Regions from separate parts of the Streptomyces sp. NPDC002520 genome, predicted to be linked through region 1. Evidence: riboswitches for the same ligand, from Rfam matches in the RefSeq annotation. Region 1 holds a riboswitch; the other holds the start of a gene.
The links. A riboswitch is a leader RNA that binds a small molecule or an ion and turns the genes downstream of it on or off. The one in region 1 is predicted to bind glycine.
Positions count from the first base shown of each region.

Region 2: another riboswitch for glycine. It lies ahead of gcvP (aminomethyl-transferring glycine dehydrogenase); the one in region 1 lies ahead of gcvT (glycine cleavage system aminomethyltransferase GcvT).

Region 1 covers NZ_JBSFXG010000042.1:8,349-12,436, reverse strand. Annotated here, with positions in the region: gene ACWD5D_RS37565 (enhanced serine sensitivity protein SseB C-terminal domain-containing protein) at 1-207, opposite strand, end outside; gene ACWD5D_RS37560 (enhanced serine sensitivity protein SseB) at 378-1,169, opposite strand; gene ACWD5D_RS37555 (AAA family ATPase) at 1,234-1,935, opposite strand; glycine riboswitch at 2,084-2,181, shown strand; glycine riboswitch at 2,182-2,303, shown strand; gene gcvT (glycine cleavage system aminomethyltransferase GcvT) at 2,341-3,459, shown strand; gene gcvH (glycine cleavage system protein GcvH) at 3,600-3,977, shown strand; gene glyA (serine hydroxymethyltransferase) at 3,992-4,088, shown strand, end outside.
Region 2 covers NZ_JBSFXG010000065.1:20,176-24,263, reverse strand. Annotated here, with positions in the region: partial or broken gene ACWD5D_RS43250 (DNA polymerase IV) at 125-1,691, shown strand; gene ACWD5D_RS43245 (PRC-barrel domain-containing protein) at 1,613-1,984, opposite strand; glycine riboswitch at 2,104-2,197, shown strand; gene gcvP (aminomethyl-transferring glycine dehydrogenase) at 2,373-4,088, shown strand, end outside.

The sequences.
Region 1 (4,088 bases):
CCAGCCGCTCGCCGAGAGTTCCTGCGCGGAGGTCACGCACGGGGCGTAGTGGAAGCCGTCGACCTCCATGTCCCCGTACTGGGCGTCGGGGGAGCCGGCCTGGCCGTGCCACAGGAGCATCCAGATCTGGCCGGAGGACGGGGTGGCGAGGGCGCGCAGCAGTGCTTCGTAGGCGTCGTAGCGGCCGGGGGTGGCCTGGCGCAGCATGTGCTCGACGCTGCCGCTTGGGCTCGCGCTCACCTGACTTGCCCTTCCTTTTTGGACTGCCCCGCGTTTGGGGACAGCTTATGCGCCTAGGGGGTGGGGGCCTTGTGTACGTCGGCGGGTGCGGGTGCGTGGGGGTTCCCGCTCGGTTCCCCGCGCCCCTGAGGGTGCCTTCAGTGGCCGTTCTCGTAGAAGGGGCGCACGTTCGTGCGGAGCCAGCCGGCCACCGGGTCGTCGGCGATGTCCATGAGGACCAGGTTGACCGGCCAGGGGGCGGGGACGTTGCCGAGGGCGCGGCCCAGGGCTTCCAGGGGGAGGGCGCGGATGTCGCCCTCGTACTGGGAGAGTTCGACGCCGACGAACATCACGGGGTCGGCCGTCTCGATGGCGGCGAGGCAGCGGCGGGCGGTGCGGACGACGCCGGTCGCGGCGAACTCGGCGGAGGCGGCGGAGAGGAAGTCGACCGGGTCGTCCTGCCAGTCGGGCTCGAAGAGCCGGACGCGGCCGCCGGAGGCGGGGCCGTCCAGGGGGGTGCGGCCGGCGCGGCAGAGGTCCGCCACCGCCTCGGGCGGCAGGGGTACGCCGACCACGCCGCCCGGGTTGACCGCCAGGCCCACCTGCGGGGGCAGGCCACGGGCGAACTCCACGGCGGGGGCGATGGTGTACGACATGTGGGAGCCGGTGGCCTGGTGCAGCTGCTCCTCGGAACTGAAGACCGGGACGTACACCTGGCCTTCGATGTCCAGGGTGGGCAGGTCCAGCGGGCCGCTGTGCGGGCCGCCTCCGCTGGGCAGCGGGATCCAGAGGAAGCTGCGGCCCAGGACCTCGACGATCCGGCCGCCCGCGGAGGGGACGCCCAAGGAGGCGGAGAGCACCTCCTCCAGTTCGTTGCCGGGCCAACCGCCGTGCGGGTGGGGGTGCGCCTGTGCCGGGAAGTCCGCGGGAACGTCCGCCGGGAAGTCCATGTGCCTACCGCCTGCTGGGAACCGTGCTGTGGTGCCAAAGGCTATCCGGTGCCGGTGACCGGCCTCACCCTGTGAACACGATCCGCCGCAGGACGTCCGCCGCCGGCCGGTCCAGCAGCACCGCCGAGCCGCAGCCGGCCGGCAGCTCGCCTCGTCGCACCGCGCGCAGCAGCCGGTCGGTCGCACCGCGATGGCGGCGGAAGGCGTAGCGGGACACGCCCCGGCCGCGCTCGCGCTGGCCCTCCCGGGCGGCGGAGGCGGTGACGTCGAGGAGGAGCAGGTGCAGGGTGCCGCCGCGGCGGCGGGCCTCGCGGGCCAGCCAGGCGCGCACCCAGGCCTGGGTGCCGCAGTCGTGCACGACGACTCCCTCGCCGGTGGCGAGGGAGCGGCGCAGCCCGGCGTAGTGGGAGAGGCGGACCAGGGGGCGGTAGAGCGCGTACGGGAGGAAACGGGGGGTCCGGGCGTCCCAGCGCTCGCGGGTGTCCTGGGAGTCGATCCGGTGGCCGGGGACCGCGCGCCGCATCAGGGTGGACTTCCCGCTGCCGGGCAGGCCGGTGATCACCACCAGGTCCTGCGGGCCGAAGTGCAGGGCGTGCGGGCTGTGGCCGGCGCGCTCGCGCAGGTCGCGGACGACGGGGGCCGGGCGGCCGGAGCCGCGCTCGACGGCGGGGGCGGAGGGCTGCTTGGACACCGCGATGCCGGTGCTGGTGGCGTAGGCCGTGGTCCTGTTCACCGTGTTCGTCCTCCCCTGCTGGGCTCGGGGCATGCCCCCTGCCCGTCAAATGTAAAGAGAAGGTAATGCGCGGTGTCCAGTGGTTCGGTGCGCGTAGTGCCACAGCTCGGTTACAGATGCGGCCCTGACGGCTCGGGGTGTGGCGTGCAATGATGTGCCCGCCAACTGCATACCGGCCGTTTGAATCCGCGCGGGAGAGTTCCCAGCAGCCTTCGCTGGGGCGCCGAAGGAGCAAGTCCCTCCCTTGAATCTCTCAGGCACCGTTACCGCGCGGGCGAGGCACATCTGAAAAGCGGGCCGCTGCGACAGTGGCTCCACCCAAGGTGCAAGTCCTGACCTGCGACTTTTCCAAGTCGGTGGTCATGGCGAACCTCTCAGGTTCCGATGACAGATGGGGAGGAACCTCCTCGCCCCTCTGCCTTGGGAGACGACCGACCGATGAGCAGTACCGAACTCCGTCACACCGCGCTGGACGCCGTCCATCGCTCGCTCGGTGCGACCATGACCGACTTCGCCGGCTGGGACATGCCGCTGCGCTACGGCTCCGAGCGTGACGAGCACGTCGCGGTACGCACGAAGGCGGGCCTCTTCGACCTCTCGCACATGGGCGAGATCACGGTGACAGGCCCGCAGGCGGCCGCCCTGCTGAACTTCGCGCTCGTCGGCAACATCGCCTCCGTCGGTGTCGGCCGCGCCCGCTACACCATGATCTGCCAGGCCGACGGCGGCATCCTGGACGACCTGATCGTCTACCGGCTGGCCGAGACCGAGTACATGGTCGTGGCGAACGCCTCCAACGCCCAGGTGGTGCTCGACGCGCTGACCGAGCGCGCCGCGGGCTTCGACGCGGAGGTCCGCGACGACCGCGACGCCTACGCGCTGCTCGCCGTCCAGGGCCCCGAGTCCTCCGGCATCCTGAAGTCCCTCACGGACGCCGACCTGGACGGCCTGAAGTACTACGCGGGCCTGCCCGGCACCGTCGCCGGCGTTCCCGCGCTGATCGCCCGCACCGGCTACACCGGCGAGGACGGCTTCGAGCTGTTCGTGAAGCCGGAGCACGCCGTGGAGCTGTGGCAGGCGCTGACCAAGGCCGGCGAGGGCGTCGGCCTGGTGCCGTGCGGCCTGTCCTGCCGGGACACCCTGCGCCTGGAGGCGGGCATGCCGCTGTACGGGCATGAGCTGACCACCTCGCTCACGCCGTTCGACGCCGGGCTCGGCCGGGTGGTGAAGTTCGAGAAGGAGGGCGACTTCGTGGGCCGCGAGGCGCTCACCGAGGCCGCCGCACGCGCCGAGCAGAACCCGCCGCGCGTCCTGGTCGGCCTGATCGCCGAGGGCCGCCGCGTCCCGCGCGCCGGGTACGCCGTCGTCGCCGGGGGCCAGGTGATCGGCGAGGTCACCTCCGGCGCCCCCTCCCCCACCCTGGGCAAGCCGATCGCCATCGCCTACGTCGACGCGGCGCACGCGGCGCCGGGCACGGAGGGCGTCGGCGTGGACATCCGCGGCAACCACGAGCCGTACGAGGTCGTGGCGCTGCCCTTCTACAAGCGCCAGAAGTAGACACTGGCCCCAGGGCGCCAGCAGGCTGAGGCCCGGTCGCGTGACGATCACGTGACCCTGCCCACATTTCGCCTGCTCATCAGCACTTTCCGTACTCCCCCGTCGACCAGCACTTTCCCGCGTACAGGAGAATTCAGGCCATGAGCAACCCGCAGCAGCTGCGCTACAGCAAGGAGCACGAGTGGCTGTCGGCCGCCGAGGACGGCGTCTCGACGGTCGGCATCACCGAGTTCGCGGCCAACGCGCTCGGCGACGTCGTGTACGCCCAGCTCCCCGAGGTCGGCTCCACGGTGACCGCGGGCGAGACCTGCGGCGAGCTGGAGTCGACCAAGTCCGTCTCCGACCTGTACTCCCCGGTCACCGGTGAGATCACCGAGGTCAACGAGGACGTCGTCGACGACCCGTCGCTGGTGAACTCCGCCCCCTTCGAGGGTGGCTGGCTGTTCAAGGTCCGCGTCACGGAGGAGCCGGCCGACCTGCTCTCCGCCGACGAGTACAACGCCGAGACCGCCGGCTGAGGAGTCGTAACCGCATGACTGTCCTGAACACCCCCCTGCACGAGCTGGACCCGGAGATCGCCGCCGCGGTCGACGCAGAGCTGGTCCGCCAGCAGTCGACGCTGGAGATGA
Region 2 (4,088 bases), on a different contig from region 1:
CCGACGACGCCCCGCAGCGACCCACAGGGGCAGCGGGTCCGCATGGCCCGTGGGTATGTGTCGGCGGCGGGCCCGCGTGGTCAGCGGGTCTGTGTTGTCAGTGGCGTGGTGCAGCATCGGATATGTGAGAAACGCGCCCACGATCCTGCATCTCGACATGGATGCCTTCTTCGCCTCGGTGGAGCAGGCGTCCAAGCCGAGCCTGCGCGGGAAAGCCGTGATCGTGGGTGGTCTCGGGCCACGCGGTGTGGTGGCCACCGCGTCGTACGAGGCGCGGGTCTTCGGTGTCCACTCGGCGATGCCCATGGCCCAGGCGCGCCGGCTGGCCCCGAACGCCGCGTACCTGGTGCCGCGCTTCGCCCTCTACCGGTCGGTCAGCGAGCAGGTGATGGCGCTGCTGAGCGCGCTGTCGCCGCTGGTGGAGCCGCTGAGCCTGGACGAGGCGTTCGTGGACCTGGAGGCCGGGGAAACCGCCTGGGACGAGGAGTCGGCGCGGCTGGCCGGGACCAAGCTGCGCGCGGACATACGGGCGGCCACGGGGCTGACGGGGTCGGTGGGGCTCGCCGCCTCCAAGATGCTCGCGAAGATCGCCTCGGAGGAGGCCAAGCCCGACGGCCTCGTGCTCATCCGGCCCGGGACCGAGCGGGACCTGCTCGGACCGATGTCGGTGCGGACCCTGCCGGGGGTCGGGCCGGCCACCGGGGACCACTTGCGGCGGGCCGGGATCACCACCGTCGAGGAGCTGGCCGAGGCGGGCGAGGACGAACTGGTCCGGATGCTCGGCAAGGCGCACGGACACGCCCTGTACGCCATGGCGCTGGCGCGCGACGACCGGCCCGTGGTGGCCGAGCGGGAGGCCAAGTCGGTGTCGGTCGAGGACACCTACGACGTGGACATCCACGACCGGCTGCGGGTCGGGATGGAGGTGCAGCGGCTCGCCGACCGGTGCGTGGGGCGGCTGCGCGGGGCGGGCCTGTCCGGGCGCACCATCGTGCTGAAGGTGCGGAGGTACGACTTCTCGACACTGACCCGCTCCGAGACGCTCAGAGGCCCCACGGACGACCCGGCGGTGATCCGGGAGGCGGCCGCACGGCTGCTGGAGTCCGTGGACACCACGGGCGGGGTGCGGTTGCTCGGCGTGGGCGTCTCCGGGCTCGCCGACTACACGCAGGAGGACCTGTTCGCGCAGACGGCGGGCGCTCTGCGGCCCACCGAGCCGGAGGAGGCGGCTCCGGAGCCGGTGGAGGAGCCGCCGGAGCCCGCCGAGCGGCACTACAGTGCCGGACACGACGTCCGGCACGCCGAGTACGGGCACGGCTGGGTGCAGGGCAGCGGGCTGGGCCGGGTCACCGTGCGGTTCGAGACGCCGGACTCGGAGCCGGGGCGTGTACGGACGTTTCGGGTCGACGATCCTGACTTGGCGGGGGCGGATCCGCTGCCACTGGTGGGGGGTGGGGTGGAGACGGATGTTTAGGGGGGTGAAGGTCGGCAGCCGGGTGCGGGTGCGGGTGCGTGGGGGCCTGGCGTGCGGTTCCCCGCGCCTTGGGGGGCTGCGGCCAACGGAGTCGGCAAGGTTCCGGAGGCCTTTGTCAGCTCTGCTCCGTTCCGGTTCTCAGCTCTCCTCCGTTCCGGCCAGTTTGCCGAAGTCGTGGTCCGGGGGTGAGGGAGGGGCGCCCACGTCCAGGCCGTAGTGGTGGTAGAGCTGGAGTTCCTGCTCGGGGGAGAGGTGGCGGCCCACGCCGAAGTCGGGGGCGTCCTTGATGAGCGCGCGGTCGAAGGGGACTCTGAGGGTGCCCTCGATCAGCTCGCTGGGCTCCAGCGGGACGAAGGCGTCCCGGGAGAACAGACCGGTGCGTATGGCGGCCCACTCCGGCACACCTGTGGCGTCGTCGAGGTACACCTCGTCGATGGTGCCTATCTTGGTGCCATTGCGGTCGAACGCCTTGCGGCCGATCAGGTTGCGCGGATCGATGTCGGTCTGCACGGTCCCTCTCCCTCCACTTGGTCGCAACTCATCCGTAAGCACTACAAAAGAGCAGATTCAGGGAGGCGGCCACTCGAGGCCGCGAGCATTGACCTCGCTGGTAGTCTGACAACGGCTGCTGACCCCGTGCGGGAGAGTCCTCCGAGCAGTCGGAGGCGCCGAAGGAGCAACTCCTCCCCGGAATCTCTCAGGCCCCCGTACCGCACGGACGAGGTCACTCTGGAAAGCAGGGCGGGCGCCGACGGCTCCCGCTCTCACCGACGGTGAAAGCCGGGCCTTCAGTGTGCCCGGTGAAGCTCTCAGGTTTGAGATGACAGAGGGGGAGGCCGTCCGGGCACCCGCGCCGTGGTGCCCCTCGCAGGTCGCACAGACCAGGAGGCCTCCGCACATGACCGCCCATCGCATTCCGCTCTCCGAGCTCGAAGCGGGCACCCCCTTCGAGCAGCGCCACATCGGGCCCGACCCGGAGGCGCGGGCCAAGATGCTCGCGCACGTCGGCTACGGCTCGCTCGACGAGCTGACCGCCGCCGCGGTCCCGGATGTGATCAAGAACGCCGAGGCCCTGGACCTTCCGGGCGCCCGCACCGAGGCCGAGGTGCTCGCCGAGCTGCGCTCGCTCGCCGACCGCAACCAGGTGCTCGGCTCGATGATCGGGCTCGGCTACTACGGGACCTTCACGCCGCCCGTCATCCTGCGCAACGTCATGGAGAACCCCGCCTGGTACACGGCCTACACGCCGTACCAGCCGGAGATCTCCCAGGGCCGGCTGGAGGCCCTGCTGAACTTCCAGACGACGGTCGCCGACCTCACCGGCCTGCCGACCTCCGGTGCCTCCCTGCTCGACGAGGGCACGGCCGCCGCCGAGGCGATGGCGCTGTCCCGGCGCATGGGCAAGAACAAGAAGGGCCTGTTCCTGGTCGACGCGGACACGCTGCCGCAGACCGTCGCCGTCATAGAGACGCGTGCCGAGCCGACCGGTGTCGAGGTCGTCGTCGCCGACCTCAGCGAGGGCATCCCGGCCGACATCGCCGCCCGTGAGATCAACGGCGTGCTCCTGCAGTACCCGGGCGCCTCCGGTGCCGTGCGCGACCTCAAGCCGGTCATCGCCCAGGCGCACGAGCTCGGCGCCCTGGTCACGGTCGCCGCCGACCTGCTGGCGCTGACCCTGCTGACCTCGCCGGGCGAGCTGGGCGCGGACATCGCGGTCGGCACGACCCAGCGCTTCGGCGTGCCGATGGGCTTCGGCGGTCCGCACGCGGGCTACATGGCGGTGCACGAGAAGTTCGCCCGCAGCCTGCCCGGCCGCCTCGTGGGCGTCTCCGTCGACGCCGACGGCCACAAGGCCTACCGTCTCGCGCTGCAGACCCGTGAGCAGCACATCCGCCGTGAGAAGGCCACCAGCAACATCTGCACCGCGCAGGTGCTGCTCGCCGTCATGGCCGGCATGTACGCCGTCTACCACGGCCCGGAGGGCCTGCGGACCATCGCGTGGCGCACCCACCGCTACGCCACCCTCCTCGCCGAGGGTCTGAAGGCGGGCGGCGTCGAGATCGTCCACGGCGCCTACTTCGACACCCTCACCGCGCGCGTGCCCGGCCAGGCCGCCGAGGTCGTCGCCGCCGCCCTGGAGAACGGGGTGAACCTGCACCTCGTCGACGCCGACCACGTCTCTCTGGCCTGCGACGAGACCACCAACCGCGCCCAGCTGGCCGCCGTGTTCGCCGCCTTCGGTGTCGAGGGCGACGTCGAGGCGCTCGACGCGGGCGCCGCGGAGGCGCTGCCCGAGGCGCTCCTGCGCACCGACGACTACATGACCCACCCGGTCTTCCAGGAGCACCGCTCCGAGACCGCGATGCTGCGCTACCTGCGCAAGCTGGCCGATCGCGACTACGCGCTCGACCGCGGCATGATCCCGCTGGGCTCCTGCACCATGAAGCTCAACGCGACCACCGAGATGGAGCCGGTCACCTGGCCCGAGTTCGGCCAGCTGCACCCGTTCGTGCCCGCCGAGCAGGCCGAGGGCTACCTGACCCTCATCCGCGAGCTGGAGGAACGTCTCGCCGAGGTCACCGGGTACGACAAGGTCTCGCTGCAGCCGAACGCC